DNA from 4 places in the Streptomyces sp. UG1 genome. Region 2 is predicted to be linked to each of the others. Evidence: riboswitches for the same ligand, from Rfam matches in the RefSeq annotation. Region 2 holds a riboswitch; each other region holds the start of a gene.

Region 1 (7,564 bases), on a different contig from region 2:
CTGCCGCCGAAGGTCACCGGGACCCGGACCGTCTGGCTCTGGTCGCCGCCCCGGGTGTGGTCGTTGCGGGTGATGACCGCGCAGGTCACGCCGGACTTGGTGCAGTCGGTGGTGGCGTCCTTGGCGCGCACCTTCAGCCGCACGCTGAACGAGCCGTTGTGGCCGCTGCCTTCGTACGGTTTCGCCAGCCCCTCGCCGTAGGAGGGCGGGTTGGAGGAGATCCAGGCGGACGCCCCGGACTCACCGGACATGTCGACTCCGCCCACGCAGGGGGTCGGGGTCTTCCCGGCGCCGTTGTCCACGCAGAAGGCGACGTAGACGCCCTTCTCGGTGTTGTAGCCGGAGCCGGTCACGGTCACCGTCTCGCCGGCCGCGGACAGTCCGGAGGACTTGGAGACGGTGAGCTTCTGGCCCTCGGGGCCGGTCGCCGAGCCGCCCGCCGCCGAGGCCGGGCCGGCGGTCGGCAGCAGCAGGGCGGCGGTGCCGGCGACCCCGAGGAAGCGCCCAACTCTCTTTCGGTGCAGGCCAGTTGCCCACGCCATGGAATACCCCCCATGAGTGAAAACTAAGGGAAGCCTAACCTAAACTATTGCTCAGTTGTGTGTCAGGAGAGAGGACAGGAAACCCATGCGCGCAATCCACAGACCCCTCGCCGCCCTCGGTCTGACCCTCGCGCTGCTCACGGGTGCCTGCGGCGGCGGGGGAGGCGGGCCCTCGGCGGCGGACCCGTCACCCGTCTCCGCGAGCGAGCGCGCCGCCGCGGCCGAGAGACAGCTCGCGAAGAACACCCTCGTCCCCCTCGAAGGGGAGCCGCCCACCCCGGAGTTGCCGGTCACCGTCGACTCCGCCGACGGACGGAAGGTGACCGTCGAGGACGCCTCGCGCATCCTGCCGCTCAACGGGGGTGTCGCCGAGATCGTGTTCACGCTGGGCCTCGGCGACCGGGTCGTCGGCCGGGACATCACCGCCACCTTCGCCGAGGCGCAGAAGCTCCCGCAGGTCACCAAGGCGCACGACGTCAGCGCCGAGAGCGTGCTCTCCCTGCGTCCGACGGTCGTGCTGGCCGACACCGACACCGGCCCCAAGGAGACGATCGACCAGATCCGCGGCGCCGGCGTCCCCGTCGTCGTCCTCGAAACGGCCACGAACCTGACCGACGTCACCACCCGCACCACGCGCGTCGCCGAGGCCCTCGGCGTCCCCGGCGCGGGCAAGGCCCTCAACCGGCGCATGAGCGACGAACTCGCCGCGGCCCGCGCCGCCGTGCCCCGGGGCAGCAAGCCCAAGGTCGCCTTCCTGTACCTGCGCGGCAGCGCGGCCGTCTATCTCATCGGCGGCAAGGGCTCGGGCGCCGACTCGCTGATCGAGGCCGCCGGAGCGGTGGACGCGGGCAAGGACGCCGGTCTGGACAAGCCGTTCACGCCGATCACCAGCGAGGCCTTGGTGCGGGCCCGGCCGGACGTGATCCTGATGATGACCAAAGGGCTGGAGTCCGTGGGCGGCGTCGACGGGCTCGTGAAGATCCCCGGGATCGGCGAGACCCCGGCGGGGATGGACCGCCGGGTGGTGGACATGGAGGACGGGGTGCTGCTCGGGTACGGGCCGCGGACTCCGTTGGTGATCGACATGCTGGTGGACCGCATTCATCGGGCGTGACGTCAACGATGCGGCTGTACAGGCAAGTTCGCGGTGGCGGTTGTCAGTGTCAGCCTTCGGCCGGCAGCGCGGGCGTCGTGTGCGCGCCCGCCAGCGCGGCCAGCTCCTCCGCGTCGCGTGGACCGGGTGCCGTGTCGCCCAGCAGCCCGTGGGCGCGCAGGAACTGGGCCGCCGCCACCCCCCACGGCAGCCGCAGCCCCGCCTGCCGGAGGAGATCGGTGCGGGCCAGCATCGAGGGCGCGGGGCCGGTGCGGACGCCGGACGGGGTCAGGAGCGCCGCGTCGTCGGCCCAGCGCAGGGCGAGGTCGACGTCGTGGGTGGCCATGACGACCGTGGTGCCGCCCGCGCGCAGCCCGTCGAGGGTGGCGAGCAGCCGTTCCTGGCCGTCGGGGTCGAGCCCGGCGGTCGGCTCGTCGAGGATCAGCACACGGGGCCGCATCGCGAGCGCCCCGGCGATGGCGGTGCGCTTGCGCTGCCCGTACGACAGCAGGTGCGTGGGCCGGTCGGCCAGGGCGGCGATGTCCAGCGCGGCCAGCGCCTCGTCGACCCGCGCCCGCACCTCGGCGTCGGGCAGGCCGAGGTTGAGCGGGCCGAAGGAGACGTCCTGGCCGACGGACGCGGCGAAGAGCTGGTCGTCGGGGTCCTGCACCACGAGCTGCACGGTCGTGCGCAGCCGGGTCAGCCCCTTGCGGTCGTACGTGACCGGCGCACCCTGGAGCGTCAACCGCCCCTCGTACGGCCGGAGCCCGCCGCTGAGCAGCCGCATCAGCGTGGTCTTGCCGCTGCCGTTGCGGCCCAGCAGCGCCAGCGCGCGCCCTTCGGGCACGTCGAAGTCGAGGCCACTGAGCACGACGGGGCCCTCCTCGTAGGCGTAGGACGCGCCCCGCAGGGCGACCAGTGCGGTGGGCTCGCTCATGACAGGGCCTTCTCCAGTACGAGGGTGAGGGCGGCCAGCGCTGCGAGCAGGGCGCAACTCGCGGCCGTGAAGCGGACGGAGACCCGGGCCTCGGGCACCAGGACGCGCAGGGTGCCGTCGTAGCCGCGCCCGGCGAGCCCTGCCTGCAGCCGGGATGCCCGGTCGAAGGACCGCACGAAGGCGGTGGCGCCGAGCCCGGCGAGCGAGCGCCAGGTGGCGGCCCGGGTGGTGTGCCCGAGCCGGGCGGCCTGGGCGTCCCGCACGCGGCGCACGGAGTCCAGGAGCAGGAAGCTCATGCGGTACGTCACCAGGGCGACGTCCACCACGGGCGCGGGAACCCCGGCCTTGACCAGGCGGGGCAGCAGGTCGGACATCGGGGTGGTGAACGCGAGCAGCAGCACTCCGAGGGAGGCCGCCGAGGTGCGCAGCAGCAGCTCACCGGCCCGCAGCGGACCGTCGGCGGCCAGGGACACCAAGCCCTCCGGCCCGCCGACCTGTACCAGCAGCGTGGCCGCCCCGGTCACGCAGAAGCCCAGCGGCACGCGATAGGCCCGCCACAGCCGCCGCCCGGGCACGCCCGCCGGACCCAGCAGCACGGTGAGCGCGGTGACCAGGACCAGCGCGGCGCCCGGCCAGGGCGGCAGCGAGATCGCGAGCACGGTGAGGCCGAGTCCGAGCACGGCCTTGTCCACGGGGTGACGGCGGCGCCAGCGGCTGCTGTGCGCCGCCGCGTCGATCGGCAGCACCCGTCAGACCCCGTCGGCCTTCGACTCCTCGGCGTCCCGCTGTCGCTCCAGTGCCCGCTGCTCGCCCTGCCGCCGGCCCCGGCGCAGACCGAAGTAGTAGGCGAGGACCCCGGCGCCGAGGGCCGCCTGGAGGGAGAACAGCGCCGACTCGATCTCGCCGGACGGCGGCTCGTACAGCGGCGAGAACCAGGGCTCGTAGTCCGGCTCGATCTCGGTGATCGCCGTCTCCGCCTCGCCGTCGGCCCCCGTGAACGGCTCTTCCTTGTGGTCGCCGAGCCCGAGCGCGAGCGGCAGCACGGCGAGTGCGGCCACGACTGCCAGCAGCAGGATGTTGATCTTCGTGTTCCTGCTCATCGTCTTCTTGCCCACCGTCTTCTTGCTCGTTGTGTTCTTGCTCATGGGGCCACCGCCTCGCTTCCGGACCGGGACTGCTTCCTGGCGAGGAGCACACCCAGCCGGGTCAGTTCGCCCTTGCTGGACTGCACCAGCAGCCGCATCACGAGCACCGTCAGCAGGCCCTCGCTCACCGCGAGCGGGATCTGGGTGACGGCGAAGATGGAGCCGAACTTGCCGAGCGCGCCCAGGAATCCGCTGCCCGGGTCCGGGAAGGCGAGCGCGAGCTGGACGCTGGTGACGCAGTAGGTGGACAGGTCGGCGACGAACGCGCCGAAGAAGACGGCGACCATCAGCGGCGCGTCGTAGCGCCGCAGCAGCTTGTAGACGGCGTATCCGGCCCAGGGGCCGACGATCGCCATCGAGAAGACGTTCGCGCCGAGCGTGGTCAGGCCGCCGTGTGCGAGCAGCAGCGCCTGGAAGAGCAGGGTGATGGTGCCCAGGACCGCCATGATCGGCGGCCGGAACAGGATGGCGCCGAGCCCGGTTCCGGTCGGATGCGAGCAACTGCCGGTCACCGAGGGCAGCTTCAGCGCGGACAGGACGAAAGTAAAGGCCCCGGAGGCGCCGAGGAGCAGCGTGCTCTCGGGATGCTCCCTGACCTCACGGGTGAGCGAACGGACTCCGTGGACGACGAACGGCGCGGACGCGACGCCCCAGGCGACCGCGTGCGCCGGAGGGAGGAAACCCTCGGCTATGTGCATGGCTCGGCAGACCCTCTCCAGCACCTCGTGGATGGTTGACGCGCCTTGGCCGGTCTCCTGGCTGACGGGTACCACCGCCCGCGCTCCGCCTTCCCGGGTCCCGAAGAACCCAGTGGCTGCCCGTGAGGGCCGGAGCCGGACTTCCCGATTCACAGTGGCGAGGGCCGCACCGGCATCACACCGGATTTCCCGTTCACCAAGGCGTGGTGACAGTAGTGCCCGCGCAGGGTGACTGACAAGCACGCACAGGGGGCGCGAAAGGGGACCTGCGGCGTTGGGTGGAACGGCGCAGGCCGTCGGGCCACTGATGCCCGTCGAAACCCACTGCGGGCCAGGGCGGCAGATGTCAGAACTGATGTCAGGGCCCTCGTGGAGTCACTGCTGGTAGTCAGCCGCCGGAGCCGTCGTGGCGCGCCCTGCGTCTTGCCCCTGCTGCGCAGACAGCCTCCGGTTTTGGCCGGAGGGTGTCTGAGGCTGGGCGGAAGCTCGGGCATCTGCGACCTGCCGCAGTTGACGAAGCCAAGAAGACGGCAGGAGTGCCGGCCCTGGCGGTTCACCGATCAGCGGTAGGGCTGCAGGACCGCTGGAATCGCCGCTTGGTGGGTGTGATGGGGGACCCGGCTGGAGCCCTTCCCTGAGAGTCGTCACACGCGACTCTGGCACCGGTCATGGAACTCACCGACCACCCCGGTGTCCTAGCAGTCCCGATCACTCGAAGCCTGGCATCGTCCGGGGCAAGGAGTCAGGAACGTCCACGGCGGGTGAAATCGATCCGCCAGCCCTGGAGACGAGGACGGCACACACCTCAAGAATCCCTTGGAGCATTCCTCGGAATGCGAGGTTGTTCGTTCTCTGTACGGCTGCCGAAAGCACAGACGTGAAAGCTTCGAATTTTTCGGCGTCGATATGACACTCGTCCTCGACGATTGGTTCGACGCCCGAATCCACTCCCAGAATCCGTGATGCGATTCCCACTTGCCCGACGAAAACCTCGGCAACCTGATTTGCGGGGTTCCACACGTCCCGATCCGCGATCATCACGTAGCAGCTCACTGGGCCCACCTTACTCGAACTTCCACGCCGGGATTGTTCGCCTTCCACTGCCCGATGGCCTGCTCAACGGCGGCCTTGAACTCGGGAGTTGCCCCTGGCGTGGTGAAGTCCATGCCGAGTTTGGCGTTCTGCCACCCCTCCAGGTGGGACCGGGCCTCCACGTAGGAATCAAGCTTCTTGAACACGTGCTTCTCGACCCGGCGTTCGGTGGTGATCCGCGGGTCCTGGCCGGTCGCCTGCTTCTCCTCCCACAGGGTGTCTCCCTCCACGCGGTCGATGTCCGTGATGGTCTTCGACCAGTCGTTGGGATCGTCGACGATGTAGTTCGTGTCGCCGTCGACCGGCGGCCTTTCCCTGTTGGTCATCCCGTCGGCCGGGTCGCACTTCACGAGCCCCAACGGATCTGTCCAGGCAAGCGGATTCTGGACCCAGGCTACGGGGTTCGGCGCCGGCCCGAGCCCGAGGGGATCGGCGCTCATGTAGCGAGCGGTCGCCGGATCTTAGTGGCGATTCAGGTTGCTGCGGGTACGCCAGGCCAGCTCGCCTTCCATGGTGACCAGCTCCCTCGGTGTACCGACAAGGTCGGTCACGATGGCGAAGAAGCGTGTGTCGACGGCCTGTGGGTTGTCCTGGTCAAATGCACGTTCCACCTGGGTGAGGGGGGTGAGCCCGTTGTACTCCAAGCTGGTTGCCGTCCCAGGTGAATACGGTCTCCTCGACCACTTGTCCACCAGCGTCAAGGCGCTGTTTGGCACTGCGACGCCCCAGCGGGTCGTAGCGGTAGCGCCAGACCGTGCCGTCGGGCGTTGTGCAGGAGACCAGACGGCCTTCGGCATCCCAGGCGTATCGCCACACATCCGGCTTGCGGGACAGGCTAGTCTTGCGACGCTCGATGACACGGTCGGCCTCGTCGTAGGTGAATGTCCAACGACCAGCCGTGGTCAGGCGCGTTCCGGTGTACTCACGTGCGCCGACGGCGTCCTCGCCGTGTGTCTGCGGCCAAGTCGCGTGAGCAAGGTTGCCCGCAGTGTCGTACGCGTAGGTCTCGGTCCAGTCCTGCCCGGTCACCTGCGTGATACGGCCAACGCGGTCGAGGCGGAGGCGTCGAGTGCCATCGAGATGGTCGGTGAGGCTGGTGAGGTGACGTATGGCCAGCGCCCAGCGGCCGCAGAACTGACCGAACACATCCGCCAGTTCACCCGAACCCATCTCCATCCCCGACATGACCAGGAACTGGAAACCGTGCCCCTGCTGCGCGGTGATCGAGAAGTAGCCCGTCTCCTCCAACTCGTTGATCGCAGCGATCAGGCCGCGCGGATCGCCGTCACCGCCACGTGACCGGGCCACAATGCCCTGCGCCGGAGGCACCAGGAACGCCCCTTCACTGCCCACATCCACCGCGACTCCACACGGCACGCCGATCTCCGCGAGGGTCTCATCCAGAAGACGGGCACCGTACACACGCCGGAACTCCCACCGACCGCCCTCACCTAGGGCGCGTATCGAGTCGTGATCAATTTGCGGGATGTGCCTTCGTGGCACCCGTACCTGCCGATCGGCGAGTACGGCCCGTACCCCGAGCGACTGCGGCAGCAGTTCGAGGGCGTGATCTGGCGGTTCAAGACGGGCGGGCAGTGGCGGGAGATGCCGACGGAGTTCGGCACCTGGTCGACCGTCCACAACCGCTTCCGGCAGTGGCGTGACGCCGGCGCCTTCGAGGCCCTGCTGGAGGGCCCACCACCCGAGCCCACCACGACGCGGCCGGGATGCACCTCGACGAGGACGTCGTCACCGCCCTGGAGAAAGCCGCGGCCGAGGAGGAGAAGGCCAGGTCAAAGGGGGCGGCCTCGAAGAGCAAAACGGGCAAGAGATCGAAAGTGATCCCGCACTGGAAGAACGACGACGCATCCGGCGTCGGAGGAAACTCCGCCTGAAGGCCGCCCTCCTCGGACGTTCCAGAGGCGGGCAGACCAGCAAGGTCCACCTCGCCGCCGACCGCAAGTGCCGCCCGCTGGCGTTCATCCTGACCACAGGCCAGCCAGCGGACAGCCCGCAGTTCATCCCCGGGCTGAAGAAGGTACGGGTACGCGGGCCCG
Region 2 (7,564 bases):
AACTGGCCGAGTGGCGCGACTGGATCGACGCGTGCTACGCCGCCGACACCGTAGAGGCCATCGTCGATCGGCTGTTCACCTGCGGTGACCCGGCCGCCAAGGAGGCCGCCGAGACCCTGCTCGCCAAGTCGCCGACCGCCCTCAAGGTCACGCTGGCCGCGCTGCGCCGCGCCCGCCGGCTCGGCGCGCTGGAGCGGGTCCTGGACCAGGAGTTCCGCGTCTCCTGCGCGGCGCTGGCCTGCCCCGACCTGGTGGAGGGGGTCCGCGCCCAGATCATCGACAAGGACCGCGCCCCGCGCTGGTCGCCGGCCACCCTCCCCGAGGTCACGGAAGCCGACGTGGAGCGCTTCTTCGCGTCACTCGGCGAGCGCGAACTGGGGCTCGCCGTCGCCGGCTGACCGTGAGGAGATGGAGGAAATGACGGACTCGGAGCGGCTGATCGCCGGCCCGGACGGCCGTCAGGCGCGGCAGCGCAGCATCTCCAGTGGCGGGTTGGCGCGGAAGTCCGCCCAGAAGTCGGCGCCGTACTCGCGCAGGCCGGCCTCGGACACCTCCAGCGGGACCCAGGTCACCTCGCTGAATCCGGCCGCCCGCAGGGACGCTTCGTAGACCTCGCGGCGCGGGGCGGCGCTGATGATGCTGACCGGCGGGTCCAGCAGCGCCGTGACCCGGAAACGCGGCCCGGTCGCGGCTTCCTCGCCGGTCGGCTCACAGCGGAAGCCGTACTTCTCCAGCGACGACGGGTCGGGGCGGTAGTCGGGGGACTGGGCCAGCACGAAGAACTCGGCGCCGGGCAACAGGCTGCGGTGCACGTTGCGGCACATCCGCTCCATGGCGGCGACATCCTGGGCGTAGTTGAGCAACTGCACCCCCAGTGCGATGTCGAACTGCCGGTCCATCGGCCGCAGTTCGGTGACATCCCCCACCTCGTAGCGCACCCCGAGCGGCTCACGCGCCTCCAACTCGCGCGCCGCGGCCACCATTTCCCGGGAGATGTCGACGCCGAACACCTCCGCGGCGCCGCGCCGCATGAACTCCCTGCTGTAGAAGCCGGTGCCGGAGGCCAGGTCGAGGACCGCCTTGCCGCGCACGTCCCCGACCATGGCCAGGAAGCCGGGCACCTCCGCATACCGCGTCAGCGGCAGGGACTTGAAGCCCTCGAACGCCTCACCGATCTCGTCGTACTGCTGCACGCTCACCGCGTCGTCCTCCCGTGTGCATCGTCGATGCCCTCGGCGTCGGCCCCCGCGCCCCGGGACACACCGTGGCCTGTGGCGGGCAGTCTTCCCGCACCTCGGCGCAGGGCCGTACTGGCAGAAGCCACAAAGATCCGGACCTCGCCCCGGGTTCCCGTACAGGCGGGTGGGGCGGCCATACGGACTTGGTAGCCTCATCAGGCCAGTCGAGCCACAACCGAGGCCAGGGAATCCGGTGGGAATCCGGAACTGACGCGCAGCGGTGAGGGGGACGGGCGGGGCACGGCAGGTTCACAACGCCACTGGGAGACCGGGAAGGCGGCCCCGACCGGACGAACCCGAGTCCGAAGACCTGCTGGCACCTCACCGCCGCCCGGCGGGGAGGACGTCCGTAGGCCAGGCTCCGCGTACGAGCCCCGACACCCGAGGCATGCCCGTGCTCCGTACCCCCGCACTTCTCCTTGCGTCCGCCCTGCTGCTCACCGCATGCGGCGGCGGCGCCTCCGACGCGGACACCGCGAAGCCCGCCGGCGCGGGCTACCCCCGCACGATCGACAACTGCGGCCACAAGGTCACCCTGAAGTCCGCCCCGCGGCGCGTCGTCTCCCTCAACCAGGGCACCACCGAGATCCTGCTCTCCCTCGGCCTCGCCGACCGCATGGCGGGCACGGCGACCTGGACGGACCCGGTGATGAAGGGGCTGGAGAAGGCGAACGCGGCCGTGACCCGGCTGGCCGACGACAACCCCTCCTTCGAGAAGGTCCTGGACGCCGAACCCGACTTGGTCACCGCCTCGTTCGTCTCCACCCTCGGCAAGGGCGGCGTCGCCACCCGCGAGCAGTTCGAGAAGCTCGGCGTGCCCACGTACGTCTCGCCCTCCGACTGCTCGACGGGCAAGGACAACGACAGCGGCGGCGACGGATCGCGCAGCGAGCCGCTCACCCTCGACGCCGTGTACGGCGAGATCCGCGACCTGGCCCGTGCCTTCGGCGTCGACGAGCGCGGCGAGAAGCTCGTCGCCGAGCTGAGGCAGCGGGTGCGCGCGGCCACCGACGGGCTGCACGCCCCCGATGTCTCCCTCATGTACTGGTTCGCCAACTCCCAGTCGCCCTACCTCGCCGGCTGCTGCGGCGCGCCCGGCGCCATCACCCGCGCGGTCGGCGCGAAGAACGTCTTCTCCGACACCCACGACGAGTGGCCCCAGGTGGGATGGGAGACCGTCGCCGACCGCGACCCCGACGTCATCGTGATCGGCGACCTGACGCGCAGGCAGCAGACCGCCGAGAGCGCCCGCGCCAAGATCCGCTTCCTGGAGACCAACCCCGCCACCCGCAACCTGACCGCCGTGAAGGAGAAGCGGTACGTGCTGCTCAGCGGGCAGGCGATGAACCCGACCATCCGCACGGTCGAGGGGATCGAGAAGGTCGCCGCGGGGCTGCGCGACTTCGGGCTCGCCAAGTGAGCGTGCGCACCCTGGTGTTGACCGGCGGCGGACTGGCCGCGCTGCTCGCGTCGGTCGCCGTCGCGGTCACGATCGGGCCGGCCGACATCTCCACGGCCGACGTGTGGGCGTCCGTGGCCGCTCATCTCGGGCTCGGCGAGGGCGCGTTGGCGCCCCTGCGGGACGGCATCGTGTGGAACCTGCGGATGCCGCGCACCCTGCTCGCCGCCGTGTGCGGGGCCGGGCTTGCCGTGTGCGGGGCGGTCATGCAGTCGCTGCTGCGCAATCCGCTGGCCGACCCGTTCGTGCTCGGGGTGTCCTCCGGCGCGTCGACGGGGGCCGTCGCCGTCGTGGTGCTGGGAGTCGGCGGGGGAGCGGTGTCGCTGTCGGCCGGTGCCTTCCTCGGCGCGCTGCTCTCCTTCGCGATGGTGCTGCTGCTCAGCCATCTCCTCGGCGGCAGCACGGACCGGGTCGTGCTGTCCGGGGTGGCGGCCATGCAGCTCTTCTCCGCACTGACCTCGTTCATCGTGCTGACCTCCGCCGACGCCGAGACCACCCGGGGCGTGCTGTTCTGGCTGCTGGGCTCGCTCACCGGCGCCGACTGGGGGCAGGTGCTGCTGTGCACCGCCGTCCTGGCCCTGGTCCTCGCCGTCTGCCTCGGCTACGCCCGCACCCTGGACGCCTTCGCCTTCGGTGACGACGCCGCAGCCGGGCTCGGCGTCCGCGTCGCCCGCACTCGGCTGGTGCTGCTCTGCGGAACCGCGCTGCTCACCGCCGCGCTGGTGAGCAGCGCCGGCGCGATCGGCTTCGTCGGCCTGGTCCTGCCGCATCTCACCCGCGCCCTGACCGGCTCCGGCCACGCCCGCCTGCTGCCGGTCACGGCGCTGACCGGAGCCGTGTTCCTGGTGTGGGTGGACACCGCCGCCCGCACCCTCCTCGACCCCCAGGAGGTCCCGGTGGGCGTGGTCACGTCCCTCATCGGCGTACCGGCGTTCGTGGCCGTGCTCTACCGGGGACGGAGGAAGGCATGACGAGCCTGCGGGCCCAGGGTGTCGTACGGCGTGTCGCCGGCCGGGTCATTGTCGACGGCGTCACCCTCGCCCTGCGCCCCGGCGAGACCGTCGGCCTGCTCGGACCCAACGGCTCCGGAAAGTCGACGCTGCTCAGACTCCTCGCCGGCGTCCTCGCACCCACCGCCGGGGTCGTCACCCTGGACGGACGCCCGCTCGGCGACGTCGGCCGCCGTGCCGCCGCCCGGCGCGTCGCCACCGTCGAGCAGGACGCCCACACCCAGACCGAACTCACCGTCCGCGACGTCGTCGCCCTGGGCCGCATCCCGCACCGCCGCGCCTGGACCCCGGCCACGGCCGCCGACGCCGAGGCGGTCCGCGCGGCCCTGGAGCGCACCGGACTGACCGACCGGGCCGGCCAGTCCTGGCACACCCTGTCCGGAGGCGAACGCCAGCGCGCCCAGATCGCCCGCGCGCTCGCCCAGGAACCCCGCGAACTCCTCCTCGACGAACCCACCAACCACCTCGACATCCAGCACCAACTCGACCTGCTGGACCTCGTCGCGGCCCTCCCGGTCACCACCGTGATCGCCCTGCACGACCTCAACCTCGCCGCGATGTACTGCGACCGCCTGCTCGTCCTGCACGCCGGCCGCGCGGTCGCCGAGGGCACCCCGGCCGAGGTCCTCACCCCCACCCTCATCGAGCAGGTCTACGGCGTCCGCGCCGAGGTCACCGACGACCCCGGCCACCCGGTGATCCGCTACCTTCGGCCGGCCGGGCGGTGCTGACGTGCCGACACCGCCCGAACAGCCCGTACCCAGCCGGATCGTGGTCTGCCGGGACTGCTGCTGCGGGACCCCGAAGGTGCCCGGGGTCGATCACGCCCAGCAGACCGCGCGCCTCGCCGAGCACGCGCCGGTGCGCATCTCCGACTGCCTCGGCGTGTGCGAACACGCCAACGTGATCGTCGTCCAGCCCTCCGCCGCCGGCCGCGCCGCGGGCGCCCGCCCCGTCTGGCTCGGCCTCGTCAACGACCTCGACGCCACCGAGGACATCCTCACCTGGGTCCGCTCCGGCGGCCCCGGTGTCGTACCCTGCCCCGACATCCTCGACCTCTACACCTTCACCCCGCCCGGGCGGGCCAGACCGAAGCCGGGAACCACCGCCGAGGCCCAGCCGGACGACTGAGGCGGCCAGGGCGGGGGCCTCGGGTGCCGTTGCTCAGGGCTGCGGCGAAGGCCGGGGGCCGCTCGCAGGCCGGGACGGGGAGCCGTGAGCGACGGCATTCGGTGGCTGATCGACGGGATTCGGTGGCTGATCGGGCACGCGGGGAGGGGCCCGATGGTCGGCGCGGTCTTCGCCGGGCGACGGAGCCGGGGGCCCGTGACGGGGCGCCGCGCTACATCGAGAACAACGCCCACCGCCGTGCGGGAGGCCGCGTGTATAGGGCCGGTGCTCAAGCGGCTGTGGGAGCAGGGTGCGTGGGGATCCGGTGACGGTGCGGGCGGCCCGGCATGACGACGCATGTGTCACGGCGTTCGTGCAGAAAGCCCAACCACGGTGTCCGGGCCAACGACCCGTACCCGGAGACCAACTGCTTCGAGCCGCCCCACGGTCACTGAACGACCTCGTCCCGGCGGTTCTCCTCGAGCGATACGCCATGCTCCTCGGCGAAGATCCGCCGGCACTGGCCGTGGCAGAAGCCGTGGACGGTGCCGTCGTACTCCAGGGTGAGGTCGGTGGTGTTCAGGTCCACGGTCATGCCGCACACCGGGTCGACGACATGGCCCGGCGGCAGGTCCGCGGTGGACCTGCGGGCGATGGCGTCGCGGTGCGGGGCGGTGAGGTGGCGGATGAGGTCCAGGCTCCCCATGGCGCGGCCCAGTACGCCGAGGCTGCCTTCGGTGACGCCGATGACATGGATCCACGCATGCGGCTCGTGCCGCAGCCGGTCGGGGTCGCGGCCGGCCGCCTTCTCGGCCTCCGCCAGGGCCTGGGTGAGGCAATCGATGACATGGCCGCTCATGTCCTTGCGCCAGGCGGCCGGTGCGCTGACCCGCACCACGTAACGGGGCGGGTCGGCGGGATCCACCGACTGCCGTCCGCCCACCACCCAGGTCGTCGGCTCGTGGATCAGTACTTGCGTCCAGGACCGGGCCGCTTCGAGGACTTCGGGGGCATGGGAGTCGTCCGGCTGGTCGGACGCCATGAGTAGCTCGATCATCCGGCGGGCCAGCCACTCGCGCTGTGCGGAGTCCAAGGCGCCCGGGGGTGCGAAGAGTTCGATGAGAATCACCCTCTCAGGCTGTCCCCGAGCACTGCCGTCGGGCGTCGCCCCGAGGGCGTCACTCGGGGCTACTCCCCGGGGAGTGGCGGGGCTACTACGCGCGGAGTACCGCCGAGACGGGGGCGTGCGCTGTCCGTCCGGCGTGCCGCCATGCGGCGGTCGGCGGGGTGCCGCGCGCCCGCGATCGGCACGATTCCAGAAGTAGGCTCGTGCCCATGGACGTGTTCTTACCGTTCCTGGTGCTGGTCGCGGGAGGCATCGTCGCGCTGGGCGCCTTCGTGTTCCTTGCGGATCGTGTTCTGCTGGCGATGGAGGCCCGGGGCTGGATCTACTGGCGCAAGACCAAGAGCCTGTCGTCGATCGGTGTCGACCTGATCCAGGAGGGCGACCCCGGGGCCCAGGCCGTCAAGCGCGCCATGGAGCAGGAGCGCGTACGCAAGAACGTCAGGCCGGCACAAGACCCGCCCTTCCTGGTGAACCTGGACGCGGGCACGGTGCGCATCCGCCAGCCCGGCGGCGAGGGGCAAGAACCGACATCGCCTTCCTGATCAGGCACCACGTCACTCAGCGTCTGGGAATGCGGGTGTTCCAGCGGCGAACCCGGCCCGTGGCGGAGGGCCGCCGGCTCCTATTCGACGGAGGCGACGGGCGAGGACGGCTCCGTCGCGGACCGGGACGGGAAGTCGGTTGCCGTGGGCGGCTCGTGTCGGGCTCGCTCCGACTGCTGCACGGTGATGTCGTCCAGCCCGCCGTCCGGGGCACCCGCTGCGGTGGACAACCAGGACCAGGCCCCTACGGCCACGGCGATCGCGGCCGCCGTGGCGAGCACGCGAACGACCCGCCGGGCTCTGGCTCGGCCGTCGAGGTCCCGCCAGGCCGGTCCGGACCGGTACTCCTCCGGCTGCCACAGCTCGCCGACCGCGTCGGACTCGGCGGCCGTCGGCGTGTGGTGCCGCAGCCGCTTGCGCTCCGGTGTCCCGTCCAGGGGGTGGGGCCGGGGGCGCCGCCCCAGCGCCCGTTCCTGCGCGGAGGGTTCCCTGGGGGCGGATGTGCGGATGGCACGCTCGTCGTCCGTGAGGAACTTCAGCCATATCTCCTCGGAGCCGGACGCGCCGCCGTCCCGCTCCTCGGGCGTCCCGTCGCTGCCTGTACCGGGTCTGGTCACGGCCCCGTTCTCCCCTCGCGCGCGCACTGTGAACAGCGCCGCCTCACTCCTGTGCGCACACAGTCTGCCGTCGCTCGTGCCTCGGCCGGTAACGCCGGGTGCGGGCAACCTTGTTCGGGACAGCGCCCCGCTGCGGCGCTCGTGAGCACAGGCGCCGGAATGACGTCCTCGGCCGCGGCCGAGGAACTGTGGGAGGGGGGCCGGCGACGGCCGGTGTGGCGTGCCGTGCCGCGTAACCTTGCCGATATCACTCCTGGGCGCCGCACGGCGATCGATCGCCGGCTCCCCCTCGCCCGATCATTGCAGAGTGCAAAAACAGATCGCCAGGTGTTCCCGCCGATTTTCACAAGTGGCCTCGATGCCCCGCCGGAGGAAGGCCGAGGAAGCCGTGGACCTTACGAGGGCCTGACATGATCGAGGAAAGCCTGTGCCCCGCCTGACTCGTGGGCCACTCTGGTACTG
Region 3 (7,564 bases), on a different contig from region 2:
GTGCCCTCGCCGGGGTCGTTGACGATGAACGGGTAGATCAGCGGCAGATCACCGAGGACGGCGTCCGGGGCGCACCCTCCGCTGAGCCCGAGGCCCTTGCCCGGCAGCCACTCCATCGTGCCGTGCTTGCCCATGTGCACGATCGCGTCGGCGCCGAAGCTGTTCTCCAGCCACCGGTACGCCGCCATGTAGTGGTGCGACGGCGGCATGTCCGGGTCGTGGTAGATCGCGATCGGGTTCTCGCCGAAGCCGCGCGGCGGCTGGATCATCACGACGACGTTCCCGAACCGGAGGGAGGCCAGGACGATGTCGTCCCCGTCGACGTACAGCGAACCCGGCGGCTCGCCCCAGGCCTCGGTCATGGCGTCCTTCAGCTCCGGGTCGAGCTTGTCGAACCACGCCCGATAGTCGGCCAGCGGCACGCGCGCGGGCGCCGCGGCCAACTGCTCCTCGGTCAGCCACTCGACGTCGTGACCGCCCGCCTCGATGAGCCGGTGGATCAGCTCGTCGCCGCCCGCCGGGTACTCGGTGAGGCCGTAACCGGCGTCCCTGAGCGCGTCCAGCACCCGCACGGCCGACGCGGGCGTGTCGAGGCCGACGGCGTTGCCGACACGCGAGTGCTTGGTCGGGTAGGCGGTGAAGACGAGCGCCAGCTTCTTGTCGGCGTTCGGCTTGTGCCTCAACCGCGCATGCCGTACGGCGATCCCGGCGACGCGCCCGGCCCGCTCGGGGTCGGCGACATACACGGGAACGTCGTCGGGGCCCTGCTCCTTGAAGGAGAAGGGGACGGTGATGAGGCGGCCGTCGAACTCGGGGATCGCGACCTGCATCGCCGCGTCCATGGGGGAGAGGGCGGCGTCGGACTCGTCCCAGACCGCCCGGGACGACGTGAGGCAGAGCCCCTGCAGCACCGGCACGTCGAGGTCGGCCAGCGCCCCGATGTCCCACGCCTCCTCGTCGCCGCCCGCAGAGGCCTGCGAGGCGTGCGTGCCGCCGGCGGCGAGGACGGTGGCGACCAGGGCGTCGGCCTTGGCGAGGATCTCGTAGAGCCCCTCGTCCGCGCCGCGCAGCGAACCGCAGTACACGGGAAGGGCGTTGGCGCCGTGTGCCTCGACGGCGTCGCACAGGGTGTCCACGAAGGCGGTGTTGCCGCTGAGCTCATGGGCCCGGTAGAAGAGCACACCGACGGTCGGGCGGCCCTCGACGAAGGGACGCTCGCCGTGGACGCCGTACTCCGGCATCTTCCGCGGCTCGACGAACCCCTCGCCCGTCAGCAGCACGGTGTCGGAGAGGAACCGGGCGAGCTCGGTGAGGTTGGCGGGCCCGCCCTCCACGAGGTACTTCAGCGCCTCGGCCACCACACCGGCCGGGACGGACGACTCGGCCATCAACTCCGCGTCCGGCACGGCCTCGCCGCCCAGCAGCACGGTCGGGACGCCCGACGCCTTGAGCGCCGCGAGCCCGTCCTCCCAGGCCCGCTTGCCGCCCAGCAGCCGTACGACGGCGATGTCCGCGCCGTCGAGCAGAGCCGGCAGCTCGGTCTCGGTGTCCACGCGGGTCGGGTTGCCGATCCGGTAGTCGGCACCGGAGGCGGCGCGGGCCGCCAGCAGATCCGTGTCGGCGGTCGACAACAACAACACAGTGCTCATACGGGCGCTCCCGGTGGAATGAAAGGCAGTCCTTGCGGCGCGCCCGACTCGATGAGCCGCCAGAGCGCGTCCGTGTCCGCGTGCTGTTCGATCAGATCGCCGAGCCGGTCCAGCTGCTCCTCGCGCAGCGCGGCGAACGAGGTGTCGGGGGCCGGCACGAAGCGGCGGCCCGCGGCGGCGGCCACCTCGCGCAGGAAGGCCCGCCGGAAGCCGTCCGACTCCAGCGAGCCGTGCCAGTGGGTGCCCCAGGTCTGGCCGACCCGGCAGCCGTCCAGGAAGGGATCGCCGCCCGATATCTCGGCGACTCCGTGATGGATCTCGTATCCCTCGACCGCCTCACCCAGGGCCTTGCCCACCGGCCGCGTGAGGGTCTTCTCCCGGGCGAACCGCACCCGCACGGGCAGCACCCCGAGCCCTTCCACGTGCCCCCGCCGGCTCTCGACCTCGTCCTCGATGTGCTTCCCGAGGACCTGGAAGCCACCACAGATCCCGAGGACCGGTCGCTGCTCGGCGGCCCTGCGGACCAGGGCCTCGGCCAGCCCGCGCTCGCGCAGCCACTCCAGTGCGCGGACGGTCCCCCGGGTGCCGGGCACGACCACCAGGTCCGCGTCGGCCAGCTCCTCCGGCCGGTCCACGAACCGCACGACGACGCCCGGTTCGGCGGCGAGGGCGTCCACGTCGGTGAAGTTGGACATCAGGGGGACGGCACAGACGGCGACCCGCAGTACGTCCTCGCCGACGGGCGGGGCGAGGTTCGACTCCCGGACCGTCCCGCGCAAAGAAACGCGCAGCCCGTCCTCCTCGTCGATCCCGAGCCCGTGCCGGAAGGGCAGGACGCCGTAGGTGTGCCGTCCGGTGAGCCCGTGGAGCATGTCGAGGCCGGGTTCGAGCAGCGAGACGTCGCCGCGGAACTTGTTGACGAGGAACCCGGCGATCAGCCTCTGGTCCTCTTCCGACAGCAGCGCGACGGTCCCGAAGAAGGAGGCGAAGACACCGCCGCGGTCGATGTCGCCCACGACCAGCACGGGCAGCCCGGCATTGCGGGCGATCCCCATGTTCACGATGTCGGTGCGCCGCAGATTGATCTCGGCCGGACTCCCCGCCCCCTCACAGATCACCGCGTCATACGTGCCCCGGAGTTCGGCAAGACAGTCGAGCACGGTGCCGAGCAGCTTCTGCTGCCGCCCGCCGTGGTACCCGCGCGCGCTCAGCTCACCGACCGGCTTGCCGAGCAGCACGACCTGGCTGCTCTGCTCGCCACCGGGCTTGAGCAGCACGGGATTCATGAGTGCGGTCGGCTCGACGCGGCAGGCCTGCGCCTGCATGGCCTGCGCCCGCCCGATCTCGGCACCCTCTTGGGTGACGAACGAGTTGAGGGACATGTTCTGCGCCTTGAACGGCGCGACCTTCACGCCCTGCCGCACCAGCCACCGGCAGATCCCGGCCGTGACGACGCTCTTGCCGGCGTCGGAGGTGGTCCCGGCGACCAGCAGCCCACCGCCCGTCATGACGTACGCCCCTTCGCGACACGGCGCGCGGCGACACAGACGCCGAGCGCCAGCCAGCCGACGCGCTGCGACAGCCGTACGGCACGTTCGATGTCGGCCGTGCCGACGCTCCGCCCGGATGCGTTGAGCACGGGCCGGTGCTCGACCCGCCCGCCGTAGGACAGCGTCCCGCCGAGCCGGACCCCGAGCGCCCCGGCGAACGAGGCCTCGACGGGCCCGGCGTTGGGGCTCGGGTGCTTGGCGGCATCGGTACGCCAGGCCCGTACCGCTCCACGGGGATCACTTCCGGCGACGGCGGCGAGTACGGCGGTCAGCCGTGCCCCCGGCCAGCCGGCCAGGTCGTCGAGCCGGGCCGAAGCCCAGCCGTAGCGCCGGTACTTGGGCGACTTGTGCCCGACCATGGCGTCGAGCGTGTTCACGGCCCGGAACCCGAGGAGTCCCGGCACCCCGCCGACGGCCCCCCACACGAGCGCCCCCACCACCGCGTCGGAGGTGTTCTCGGCCACGGACTCCACGACCGCGCGCGCGATCCCGTCCGCGTCCAGCGCCTGCGGATCCCGCCCGCACAGATGCGGCAGCCGCGCCCGCGCCGCCTCGACGTCCCCCGCCTCCAGGGCCCGTCCGATGACCCGCGCCTCCCGGGCGAGTGAAGTCCCGCCGACGACGGCCCAGGTGGCGGCGCCGGTCAGCGCGACGGCAGCGGCGGGAGACGTACGTACGACACGCGCGGCGAGCGCCCCGGCGGCGACGGCGCCACCGGCGCACACGGCGGTGTGCATCACACCCCACGCGCGGTCGTCGCGCCACAACACCTTCTCGACGGCACCGGCGGCCCGGCCGAACGCGGCGACCGGATGCCCCCGGCGTGGATCGCCGAGCAGCAGATCGCCGAGGAGCCCGGCGGCGGCGCCGTACGCGAAAACGCGATCGGCTCGCATCGGGGTCAGCCGACCGTGAGGTCAGACGTGGGTCCGCAGTTGCGTGTCGAGCGGCAGGCGAGCATCGCGTTGTGTCCTCACTCAGGGTGTCCACGCCCTGGTTCGACGAGACCGGCGGTGAGAGTTCCTGGCTCCCGGGGCTTACTACCCCGGTGACAGTGGCGGGACCGCGCCGGATTCTCACCGGCTTCCTCTCCTGCCGCCGTACTTGGCCCCGGAAGTCCACCACGGCGTTGGAACGGGCGTCAACTTGCCGTTGACCTGCGACGGGAGAGTGTGCGAAGGCCCACACAGCAGTGAGGTGCGGGACGGTTGTCCGTCCCGCACCTCGGGTGCTTCAGGTGGTGCGTGTGGTGTGGTTCAGGCCACGATCAGATAGATCCCGTACGCCACCGCCGCCGCGCACGCCGCGAAGCACGTGTACGCGCCGGTGACCGCGAGGGCGGCCGAGCCGCCCTGGGCCGAGGCCTTCTCCTGGCGGGACAGGCCCGCGATGCCGAGGGTGAACAGGCCCACCAGGGCCACCGTGACCACGAGGCTGACGCCGAAGACGGAGCCGAGGGCCGCCCAGTCGATCTTCATGGTTCTTCTTTCCTGAGTAAGTCCGAGTGAGCCTGAGTGAGGGGAGTGACCGGGCGGGTCAGACCGTGGCCTGGGACGGCGCCGACTCGGTGGTCGACGCGGCCGGGATCGTGGTCGCCAGTTCCTCGGCCGCCGCGTTCGCGGGGACCGCCGGGGGCGGGGTCACGGCGGCGATGGCGGTGGTGACCACGCCGGGCGACTCCTCGCTCTCGTTGACGTTGGTGTGGTCGACGACCTCGCGGCGGGAGACCTTCCAGATCGCGGCGCTGGAGGCGATCAGGAAGACGGCGACCACGGCCGTGCCCCAGCTTCCGAGGCCCGTCACGTACTCCGCGAGCGCGGCGACCAGGGCGGCGGCCGGGAGGGTCAGGCCCCAGGCGACGAACATCCGGGTGGCCGTGGACCAGCGGACGACGCCGCCCTTGCGGCCGAGGCCGGCGCCCATCACCGAACCGGAGACGGAGTGCGTGGTGGACAGGGAGAAGCCGAGGTGGGAGGAGGCCAGGATGACCGTGGCGGCGCTGGTCTGGGCGGCGAAGCCCTGCTGCGGCTGGAGGTCGGTCAGGCCCTTGCCCATGGTGCGGATGATGCGCCAGCCGCCGAGGTAGGTGCCGAGCGCGATGGCCAGGCCCGCGGAGAGGATGACCCACATGGGCGGGTCGGAGTCGGGGGCGACGGCGCCGCCGGCGACCAGGGCGAGGGTGATGACGCCCATCGTCTTCTGCGCGTCGTTGGTGCCGTGCGCGAGGGACACCAGGCCGGCGGAGGCGATCTGGCCGCTGCGGTAGCCCTTGGCGGCGGCCTTGCCGTCGGCCTTCTTGCCGAAGGTGTACGTCAGGCGCGTGGCGAGCAGCGCGGCGATGCCCGCGACCAGCGGGGCGGCGATCGCCGGGATCAGCACCTTGGTGACCAGCACGTCGCCGTGGACCGCGCCGATGCCGGCCGAGGCGATGGTGGCGCCGATCAGACCGCCCATCAGGGCGTGCGAGGAACTGGAGGGCAGGCCCACCAGCCAGGTGAGCAGATTCCAGAGGATCGCACCGACCAACGCGGCGAAGATGACCTCGGGACGGATGCCGGTCTCGTCGACGAGACCTTTGGAGATCGTGTTGGCGACCTCCACGGAGAGGAAGGCGCCGACAAGGTTCAGTACGGCGGACATGGCCACCGCGACCTTGGGCTTGAGCGCACCGGTCGAGATGGTGGTGGCCATCGCGTTGGCGGTGTCGTGGAAACCGTTCGTGAAATCGAACGCGAGTGCGGTCACGACCACAATCGCGAGGATCAGCGAGAAGTTTTCCATTTACCCAGGCAATCGTTCGAGGTCATTGGCCGGACGAACGTAGGTAACCTGGGTGAACGAAAGGTGAACTGAGGGGGGCCGCACGGTGTCCTGGGGTGCCGGAAGGGGAGACCTTCGGTCCGCCGGTCGGTGTACGGCCCAAGCGTCGCCCGGCTAGTAGCCCCGGGCGAACTTCCTCAACTGGGCCATGGAGCCGTTGAAGAGATTTTGGTCACCCGGCAGGCTGCCGCCGTTGTCGTACTGCCAGAAGGTCCAGAACCGCCATCCGGCCGGCATCGTGCCCGCGGTCGAGGAGTTGTAGCGGGCTATCCACAGGGCGTGGTTGGAGGCGAAGGCGCGGCTGGTGCCGGTGCAGGTGTTCCACCAGTGGGTGGTGGTGTAGATCACCGGGCGGCGGCCGGTCAGTCGTTTCACCTCGTCGCTGAAGGACTGGATCCAGTTGACCATCTTCGCCTTGCTCAGCCCGTAGCACTTGTGCTTGCTGTACGGGTTGTACTCGATGTCGAGGGCGGGCGGCAGGGTCCAGCCGTCCGACCGCCAGCCGCCGCCGTTGCGTACGAAGAACGCGGCCTGGGTCCTGCCCGACGACTTGTTCGGCACGGCGAAGTGGTACGCGCCGCGGACCAGGCCCGCGTTGCGGGAGCCGTTGTACTGCCGGCCGAAGTAAGGGTTGCGGTAGGTGTGGGACTCGGTCGCCTTGACGTAGACGAACTTGGCGCCCTTCGCCTTCGAGCTCTGCCAGTTGACGTCCTTCTGGTGCGAGGAGACGTCGTGGCCCTTGGGCTTGCTCGCGGCCGCGGCCGGGATCTCGGCGAGGGCGGTTCCGCTGAGGGTGAGGGCCGCCACGGATATCGCTACGAGGCGGGAGCGGTGACGGGAGCGGTGACGGGACGGTTTGCGATCACGAGCCATATTTCCCCCCGGAATGGCGACGTGCACGACAAATCTCCCAGAGAGTACTGGAAGATCGTTGAATGCCGATCGTTCTCAGGCCAAGGGTGGGGCGAGGGTGATATGTCCCTGTGTGTGCCCTTCCGGACGCCGGTCTTCCCCTCTAAAGTGCGCCGCCCCGGCGGTGACTTGACGCGGTGTCCGGGGCCTGGCTGGCAGGATCGCCGCATGGGTGAGCAGCAGCGGGATCAGCGGGGCGTACGGCCCGAGGAGGCGGAGGCGTGGGAGACGCTGGTGGCGACAGCGCGGCGGACGGTGGCGGACGGGCTGGTCGTCGGGACGTCGGGCAATGTGTCGGTGCGGGTCGGGGAGACGGTGCTGGTCACGCCGTCGGGAGTGCCGTACGACCGGTTGTCGGCGGAGGATGTGACCGGGGTCGATCTGGACGGGCGGCAGGTGCTGGGGGCGCTGGTGCCGACCAGCGAACTGCCGATGCATCTGGCGATCTACCGCGCCACGGACGCGGGTGCGGTGGTCCACACCCATGCGGTGCATGCGACGGCCGTCTCGACGCTGGTGACCGAGCTTCCGTTGATCCACTACATGGCCGCGGCGCTGGGGGGACCGGTTCGTGTGGCTCCCTATGCGACGTACGGCACCCAGGAGTTGGCCGAGAACATGCTCCGGGCCCTC
Region 4 (7,564 bases), on a different contig from region 2:
GCCGTCGGCGATCACCTCGCCCTCCGCGAGAAGGATCACACGATCCGCCAGCTCGGCCGCCAGCTCCACGTCGTGCGTGGCCAGGACGATGGCGTGGCCCCGCGCCGCGAGGTCGCGCAACAGCGTCACCAGGCGGGCCTTCGCCGCGTAGTCCAGGCCCCGGGTCGGTTCGTCGAGCAGGAGCAGCGGAGGGTCGGCCGTCAGGACGACGGCCAGTGCGAGCGTCAGGCGCTGGCCCTCGGAGAGGTCGCGGGGGTGTGTGTCGTCCGCCACGCCTGGGAGGAGTTCGGAGACCAGGGCTCGGCAGGTGCCGGGTGCTGCGGCTGCGTCGGTGTCGGCGGTCGTGCATTCGGCGGCGACCGTGTCGGCGTAGAGGAGGTCGCGGGGTTCCTGGGGCACGAGACCGGCTCTGCCGACGGTGACCGAACCTGCGGACGGTTTGATGAGGCCGACCAGGGTGTTGAGCAGGGTGGACTTTCCGGCGCCGTTGCGGCCCATCAGGGCGATTGTTTCGCCGGGGGTGAGGGTGAGGTTGATGTGGTTGAGGGCTCGGATGTTGCCGCGGGTGATGGTGAGTTCGTGTACTTCGGCTGCGTGGGGGGTTTGGGGGGTGGGGGTGCGCCTGCGTTGGAACCAGCGGCGGGGGGTGGGTTCGCCAAATGGCTCGGGGGGTGCGGATTGGTGGCGGGTGCGGGTTTGTTGTGGCTGGTCGCGCAGTTCCCCGCGCCCCTTGAGGGCGCCACTGTGCCGTTCGTTGAGTTGTTGACGTAGGTCTGCCGCCTGTCGTCGGGCGTCTCGGACCGTCAGGGGCAACGGGGTCCAGCCCGCCAAGCGGCCCAGGTCCACCACCGGGGGATACACCGGGGATACGGCCATGATCTCCGCCGGCGTGCCGAGGATCGGGGCCTCGCCCGGTGCGGGCAGGAGGGCGATCTGGTCGGCGTACTGGACCACTCGTTCCAGGCGGTGTTCGGCCAGCAGGACCGTCGTGCCGAGGTCGTGGACCAGGCGTTGGAGGACTGCCAGGACCTCCTCCGCGGCGGGTGGGTCCAGGGCCGAGGTGGGCTCGTCCAGGACCAGGACGGCGGGGTGCGGGGTGAGGACCGAGCCGATCGCCACGCGCTGCTGCTGGCCGCCGGAGAGGGTGGCGATGGGGCGGTCGCGGAGGTCGGTGAGGCCGAGGAGGTCCAGGGTCTCCTCGACTCGGCGGCGCATGACGTCGGGGGCCAGTCCCAGCGACTCCATGCCGTAGGCGAGTTCGTCCTCGACCGTGTCGGTCACGAAGTGGGACAGGGGGTCCTGGCCCACCGTGCCGACCACGTCGGCGAGTTCGCGGGGCTTGTGGGTGCGGGTGTCGCGGCCGGCCACCGTGACGCGGCCGCGCAGGGTGCCGCCGGTGAAGTGCGGGACGAGGCCGCTCACCGCGCCGAGGACGGTGGACTTGCCGACACCCGACGGGCCGACGAGGAGGACGAGTTCGCCTTCCGGGACCTCGAAGTCCACGCCCCGGACGGCGGGTTCGGCGGCACCGTCGTACGTCACGGAGACGTTCTCGAAGCGGATCACGACGTCTCCTTGAGGGGCGCTGGGCTGATGAAGGCCGGGAGCAGGCCGATCAGGACGGCTGCCGCGGGCCACAGGGGGAGGGCGGGCGCTTCCAGGGGGACCACGCCGGGGTGCAGGGCCGCCGGGTCGCGGTCGGCGGCGAGGGTCAGCAGGGCCGCGACCGCCGCGCCGGAACCGGCGACCAGCCAGGCGCGGGCGTCCCAGCGGTCCGGGCGGTAACGGGTGCGCAGGGTGCGGCGACCGCCCAGGCGGAGGCCCGCCAGGGCGGCGGCGAGTCCGGCGAGGAGGACGGGCAGGCCGTACGTCCCGCCCTCGGCGGTCAGCAGGCCGTACGTTCCGGCGCAGACGCCCAGCAGGCCGCCGAGGGTGAGCGCGGTCGTCGTACGGCGGACCCGGGGCGGGACGTCGGCGGTACGGCCGTAGCCGCGCGCGTCCATCGCGGCGGCCAGGGCGACCGAGCGCTCCAACGCGCCCTCCAGGACCGGCAGTCCCACGTGCAGCAAGCCCCGGATGCCGGTGTCGGGGCGGCCACGGAGGCGGCGGGCGGCGCGCAGGCGCTGGACGTCGGCGATGAGATGAGGGGCGTAGGTGAGGGCCACGACCACCGCCACGCCCAGCTCGTAGAGGGCGCCGGGCAGGGACTTGAGGAGGCGGGTGGGGTTGGCGAGGGAGTTCGCCGCGCCCACGCAGATGAGCAGGGCCGCCAGCCGCAGGCCGTCGTAGAGGGCGAAGACGAGCGTCTCGACGGTGACCCTGCCGCCCAGACGGAGGCCCTGCGCCCAGTCGGGGAGGGGGATTTCGGGCAGGGTGACGATCACGTGGGTGCCGGGGAGGGGGGAGCCCAGGGCCACGGCGAAGACCAGGCGGATGAGGAGGACGGCGAGCGCGAGCTTGACGAACGCGGTGTAGGAGCGGGCCCACGGGGCGTCCGGGCGGCACGTCGCCACGACGTACGCCGAGGTGGCGATCAGGAGGGTGAGCAGGAGAGGGTTGGTGGTGCGGGTGGCCGCGGTGCCGAGGGCCAGGGCCCACAGCCACCAGGCGCCGGGGTGGAGTTGCGCCCCGGCCATTACGGTCGCCGCCGCCTTGCCTGCCAGATCGCTGCCGCTGCCAGAACGGCCACGGCGGCGATGCCCGCGACGAGGCCCAGCCAGGTGCTGCCGTCGCCGGAGTCGACCTCGGCGCTGTCACTGGTCGGCGCCGGCTCGCGGGCGTCGTCGTCCGACACCTGCTCGCCGCAGCCCTTCCGCGGATAGCCGGCGATCGCGCACAGCAGGGCGTCGGTGTCGTAGCGCAGCGGCTTGGCGACCGCGGCCAGGACCTCCGCCGTCGTCGCGTCGGGGGCCACCCGGGCGCAGGCCGTGCGGCGGGCCGGGGGCGTCTCGCCCGACGGGGCGTCGGCCGGCGTACCGAAGTCGAGGACGAGGGCGACCCGCTTCGTGCCGTCCTGCGCGGGTGTCCGGGCGCAGATCACCGCGAACTCGGCCGCGCCCCTCGGCTGCGCCGCGTCCTTGGAGTCCGCGCTCACCGCGAAGCGGAAGCCCTGCACGTCGCCGTCGGAGGGGCGGGCGGTGGCGGGGCCCTGGGTGGCGTAGATCCAGGTGTCGCCCTTGCGCTCCCAGAAGGACCAGTAGCGGTAGCCGGCGGCCTGGGCGGCCTGGGCCGCGCCGGTCAGGAGGACCAGCGCGGCGAGGAGAAGAGCGACAACGCGGCGGATCACTGCCGTCCGCCCTTGTTGCGGCCGCTCAGCAGGAAGCCGATGCCGATGCCGACGACCAGGAAGACACCGATGTACCACCAGGCGCCGAAGGGGTTGTCCCCGTCGTCCGTCTTCTCCCCCTTCTCCTCCTGGCCGGCTGCCTTCTGGGGTGCCGGGCCGGTCGCGTTGAGCTGCTTGACGAGATCCACGCCCCCGAAGTCGCGCGGGTCGGTGCCGGTGGCGTGGGCGGCGAAGATGAGCTGGGCGTAGGCGGCCGGGCCGCTCTGCTCGGCCCACTTGGCGGAGTTCTGCTCCAGCCAGCGCAGCGGCTTTTGGGCGGCGCCGGCACCGGACCGGGCGGCGAGCGCGACGACCGCGTCGGCCGTGTTGCCGTAGTCGGGCTGGTCCTCGGCGCCGGGGAGGGCGGACTTGAGGTGGCCGTCCTCGGCGAGGGCCCGGGTGAGGTAGGCGGCGCCGTTGGCCGCGGCCTGCTGCGGGGTCCGGTCGCCGCCGTCGGCGCAGGTCGCGTCGGAGGCGGTGGTGCCGGGGCGCACCACGAGCCCCTTGCCGAGCGCACCGAGGATCCCGGCGGCCGTGGCGTCGGCGTTGGCGACCAGGGTGCCCTTCTTGTCCGGCTGGAAGGCGAAGGCGCCGGCGCCGTCACCCGTGCACGGCAGGGCGAGTTCGACCAGGGCGTCGTACGGAGACCGCCCGCCCTTCACGACGCCTGCCGGCTTCTCACCCACGGCGGCGAGCGCGCCGATCACGACCGACGTCGAGTTGGTGTCGCTGGCCCCGACCGCCGCGTACCCCCACCCCCCGTCCTTGTTCTGCACGGACTTCAGCCAGGACACCGCCTTGCCGGTCGCGGCGTCGTGCCCACCGAGTGCGGCGAGTGCCTGTACGGCGGCGGCGGTGCTGTTGGTGTCGACGGGGGTCTTGGCGCCGCAGTCGGCGTCGGCGTCGGCGCGGTAGGGCGCGAAGGCGCCGTTCGCGCACTGCTGCCCCAGCAGCCAGTCCACCGCCCCCTTCGCCGGCCGCACGCCCACCGTGTCCTGCGCGAGCAGCGCGAGGGACTGCCGCCAGACGCCGTCGTAGGTCGGGTCGGTGCCGCCGTACAGCTCGGCGGGGTACGCCCGGGACGGCGACGTGGAAGGGGACTCGTCGGCGGCCGCGGCCGGCGCGGCCGCGCCGATCACGACGGCGACGGCGGCCAGGACCGCGGCGCTGCGGCGGACGTACATGATCGGCGGGTGCCCTTCCCTAAGGGGAACCGGGCAGCACAGGGAGGACCCCCGGCGGCTCGGCTCCGTATACCTCGACGGTGCCGTGCTCCGGCCGGCTGCCGGGCACGTGAGCCGGTCACTGCCCGTACGCGGAGATCCGGCTCACCGGCCTTCGACGACCGGTTCACGGTTGCGGGTCAGCGCCGGATTTGCACCGGCTTTCCCCCGTACGGGTGTGATGACGACGCCGACACTCTACCCGCCCGTAACCGGGACCCCGAGGGCCGCCTGTGCGGGCCGGGGTACGGTCCTCGCACGACGGAGGGGGCGGGGTCGGTGGGGCGACTGCTGGGGACGGGGCGCACGGCCGACGTGTACGAGATCGACGAGGCATGGGTGCTGCGGCGGAACCGGGAGGGCTACGGGGACGCGCTCGCCGAGGGCGCGGTGATGGCCCACGCACGCGCCCACGGCTATCCGGCGCCCCGGGTACGACTGGCCGACTCCTCGCGGACCGAGCTGGTGATGGAGCGGCTGCCGGGGCCGACGATGCTCGGGGCGCTGACCGGGGGGACACTGGGCCCGGACGAGGCGGGCGGCATCCTCGCTCACCTGATCCTCGCCCAGGCCGCCGTCGTCGCCGAGCCCGTCGCCGAAGCCGCCCGCTCCATCCTGACGTCCCTGCTCGCCGACCCTTCCGACCTCACGGAGGCCGGCCTCACCGAGGCCCTGCGCCGGCGCGCGGTCAATCCGACGATGACGCCGCGCGAGATCGAACTACTCGGTGACACAGAGGCGTTGATCCGTACGCTCATGCGCTGATGGCCCGTCAGGCGACGACGGCCACCGCGTCCACTTCGACCAGCACACCCTCCCGCACCAGCCGAGCCACAACCGTCGTACGGGCCGGAAGGGTAGGGCAGTCCGTGAAGAACTCCCGGTAGACGCGGTTGAACTCGGCGAAGTGGGTCCGGTCGGAGAGATAGCAGGTGCAGCGTGCGATCGACCGCCGGTCGCCGCCCGCCGCCGCGACGACGGCCTCGACGTTGGCGAGCACCTGTCGTGCCTGTGCCCCGAAGTCGCCCGGCATGGCACCGGTCGCCGGATCCAGCGGTCCCTGGCCGGACGTGAACAGCAGGGGCCCGCTGCGCACACCCTGCGAGAGCGGCGGCTCGCTGCCGTCGGGGAAGCGGATGAAGGGGGCGCGGTCGGTGTGGACGACGTCGAGGGCGCCGCGGCCCTGTCGTGGGGTGGGGCCGCCGAACGGGAGGTGGAGGGTCCGGGAGGTGAGCAGCCACTGGTCGGACACGCGGCGGAACGTGTCCTCGTAGTGGCCGACCTGGACCGGCGGGGCGGCCGGCACCATGCCGCCCGTCCAGCCTTCGACGCGGTACGTGGTGAAGTACGACGTCGCCTCGGCCGTGTCCTCCGACGTCACCGTGACCCGGATGTTGGACATGACCCGCCGCGAGAGCTTGTCCGCCGGCCGTGCGCCGAAGTACGCCCGCAGCGCCGCCCGTCCCTCCGAGCGGCGCCCGTCCCCCGGAGCAGGCCACTCCCACCAGCCGTCCTCGGTGAACAGCTCGGCGACGGAGGCCGGTTCGCCGAGGTCGAGGCGGTGGACGAAGTCGAGGATGACGCGCTCGCAGGCGCGTTCGGCGAGGAGTCGGTCCAACGGGGCCAAGGCGTTCGGCGTGTTCATGGTGACTGTTATACGGTCACGTACGTCACCGGCTCACTCCCCGCCACCGCCTCCGCCCGCCCCAGCTTCACCAGCCGTCGCAGGTGGGCCTCGGCCTCCGAGACCGCGATGTTCCGTGACCCGTAAGGGATCTGCTCCCAGGGCCGGTTCCACTCCATGCGCTCGGCGAGCTGCCAGGGGGTGAGGGGCTCGGACAGCAACGCCAGCAGTCCGGTGAGCCGTTCCTCGTGGTGGGCCAGCAACTGCCGTACGCGGGACGGGGCGTCGGTGAAGGGGTGCTGGTGGGCCGGGAGGATCTCGGCGGGGGTGAGACCGCCGACGCGTTCGAGGGAGGCGAGGTAGTCACCGAGCGGGTCGGTGACCGTCGCGTCGTCGGGGTCCTCGTACAGGCCGATGTGCGGGGTGATCTCGGGGAGTAGGTGGTCGCCGGAGAACAGGCGGCCGTGGCCGGGCAGTTGGGCCGGGTGGTCCTCCTCCAGGTGCAGGCAGACATGGCCGGGTGTGTGACCCGGGGTCCAGATCGCGCGCAGGCGGCGGCCGGGGAGGTCGAGGAGTTCGCCGGGGACGATCTCGCGGTCGGGGAGGGCGGGGGAGAGGCCGGGGAGTGTGCGGGGCCGGCCCGCCCGCAGGGGCGCGATGTGCTCCTCGGGGGCGCCGGCCGCGGCGAGCTTGGCCGCCATGTACGTGAACCAGCGCTCGGGGCGGGTTCCGCGCGCCCTGCGCACGATCGAGAGATCCGCCTCGTGCATCGCGATCCACGCCCCGGACGCCTCGCGCACCCGACCCGACAGGCCGTGGTGGTCGGGGTGGTGATGGGTGATCACGACACCGTGGATCTCCGCGACCGACGTGCCGCAGGCCGTCAGTCCCTCCGCGAGGATGTCCCAGGACGCCGGGTCGTCCCACCCGGTGTCGACCAGCACCGGGCCGCGGCCGGTCTCGACGACGTACACGAGGGTGTGGCCGAGCGGGTTGTCAGGGATGGGGACCTTCACGGACCGGACGCCGCCGCCGTGGTCGTACACCTGCGTCATGGGCCTCCCCCATCTTGGCTTCCCGTCCTGGCTTCGCCTCGTCCGCCGTCGGCCCGCCGCCTGCCCGCCCACGACCATTGCCCACTATAACTAGAACTGGTATCAGTTCTGAAACAGCGTCAGCTCCGCAGGAGGCGTCGGCCATGACCGAGCTCGTGGAACACGGACAGCTTTTCATCGGCGGGGAGTTGACCGATCCCCTGGGCAAGGACGTCATCGAGGTGATCTCGCCGCACACGGAACAGGTCATCGGACGCGTGCCGCACGCCTCGCCCGCCGACGTCGACCGGGCGGTCGCGGTGGCGCGCAGGGCGTTCGACGAGGGGCCCTGGCCGCG

What was found. Region 2 has a riboswitch for cobalamin ahead of ACP4J3_RS28335 (ABC transporter substrate-binding protein). Riboswitches for the same ligand answer to the same signal wherever they lie in the genome.
Region 1: it holds a riboswitch for cobalamin, as region 2 does, so the genes downstream of both, ACP4J3_RS21400 (energy-coupling factor ABC transporter permease) here and ACP4J3_RS28335 (ABC transporter substrate-binding protein) in region 2, are expected to answer to the same signal.
Region 3: it holds a riboswitch for cobalamin, as region 2 does, so the genes downstream of both, ACP4J3_RS18055 (cobalamin biosynthesis protein) here and ACP4J3_RS28335 (ABC transporter substrate-binding protein) in region 2, are expected to answer to the same signal.
Region 4: it holds a riboswitch for cobalamin, as region 2 does, so the genes downstream of both, ACP4J3_RS12570 (prenyltransferase/squalene oxidase repeat-containing protein) here and ACP4J3_RS28335 (ABC transporter substrate-binding protein) in region 2, are expected to answer to the same signal.

Annotation. Positions count from the first base shown of each region.
Region 1 covers NZ_JBNGGG010000018.1:131,766-139,329, reverse strand. Annotated here, with positions in the region: gene ACP4J3_RS21425 (hypothetical protein) at 1-542, opposite strand, end outside; gene ACP4J3_RS21420 (heme/hemin ABC transporter substrate-binding protein) at 628-1,656, shown strand; gene ACP4J3_RS21415 (ATP-binding cassette domain-containing protein) at 1,706-2,572, opposite strand; gene cbiQ (cobalt ECF transporter T component CbiQ) at 2,569-3,318, opposite strand; gene ACP4J3_RS21405 (energy-coupling factor ABC transporter substrate-binding protein) at 3,322-3,672, opposite strand; gene ACP4J3_RS21400 (energy-coupling factor ABC transporter permease) at 3,714-4,415, opposite strand; cobalamin riboswitch at 4,446-4,631, opposite strand; gene ACP4J3_RS21395 (DUF6086 family protein) at 5,124-5,468, opposite strand; gene ACP4J3_RS21390 (hypothetical protein) at 5,465-5,947, opposite strand; gene ACP4J3_RS21385 (hypothetical protein) at 5,969-6,118, opposite strand; gene ACP4J3_RS21380 (RHS repeat domain-containing protein) at 6,102-6,929, opposite strand; partial or broken gene ACP4J3_RS21375 (IS5 family transposase) at 6,978-7,564, shown strand, end outside.
Region 2 covers NZ_JBNGGG010000027.1:55,929-63,492, forward strand. Annotated here, with positions in the region: gene ACP4J3_RS28325 (enoyl-CoA hydratase/isomerase family protein) at 1-398, shown strand, start outside; gene ACP4J3_RS28330 (class I SAM-dependent methyltransferase) at 459-1,199, opposite strand; cobalamin riboswitch at 1,383-1,570, shown strand; gene ACP4J3_RS28335 (ABC transporter substrate-binding protein) at 1,627-2,658, shown strand; gene ACP4J3_RS28340 (FecCD family ABC transporter permease) at 2,655-3,668, shown strand; gene ACP4J3_RS28345 (ABC transporter ATP-binding protein) at 3,665-4,438, shown strand; gene ACP4J3_RS28350 ((2Fe-2S) ferredoxin domain-containing protein) at 4,440-4,838, shown strand; gene ACP4J3_RS28355 (YHS domain-containing protein) at 5,266-5,946, opposite strand; gene ACP4J3_RS28360 (hypothetical protein) at 6,153-6,485, shown strand; gene ACP4J3_RS28365 (hypothetical protein) at 6,566-7,102, opposite strand.
Region 3 covers NZ_JBNGGG010000014.1:170,536-178,099, forward strand. Annotated here, with positions in the region: gene cobN (cobaltochelatase subunit CobN) at 1-1,649, opposite strand, end outside; gene ACP4J3_RS18050 (cobyric acid synthase) at 1,646-3,157, opposite strand; gene ACP4J3_RS18055 (cobalamin biosynthesis protein) at 3,154-4,095, opposite strand; cobalamin riboswitch at 4,198-4,337, opposite strand; gene ACP4J3_RS18060 (hypothetical protein) at 4,456-4,677, opposite strand; gene ACP4J3_RS18065 (anion permease) at 4,736-5,980, opposite strand; gene ACP4J3_RS18070 (lysozyme) at 6,134-6,892, opposite strand; gene ACP4J3_RS18075 (class II aldolase/adducin family protein) at 7,100-7,564, shown strand, end outside.
Region 4 covers NZ_JBNGGG010000009.1:132,858-140,421, forward strand. Annotated here, with positions in the region: gene ACP4J3_RS12555 (ABC transporter ATP-binding protein) at 1-1,566, opposite strand, end outside; gene ACP4J3_RS12560 (energy-coupling factor transporter transmembrane component T) at 1,563-2,636, opposite strand; gene ACP4J3_RS12565 (SCO2322 family protein) at 2,636-3,286, opposite strand; gene ACP4J3_RS12570 (prenyltransferase/squalene oxidase repeat-containing protein) at 3,283-4,509, opposite strand; cobalamin riboswitch at 4,623-4,762, opposite strand; gene ACP4J3_RS12575 (phosphotransferase) at 4,828-5,313, shown strand; gene ACP4J3_RS12580 (RidA family protein) at 5,321-5,686, opposite strand; partial or broken gene ACP4J3_RS12585 (nuclear transport factor 2 family protein) at 5,735-6,193, opposite strand; gene ACP4J3_RS12590 (MBL fold metallo-hydrolase) at 6,202-7,227, opposite strand; gene ACP4J3_RS12595 (aldehyde dehydrogenase) at 7,371-7,564, shown strand, end outside.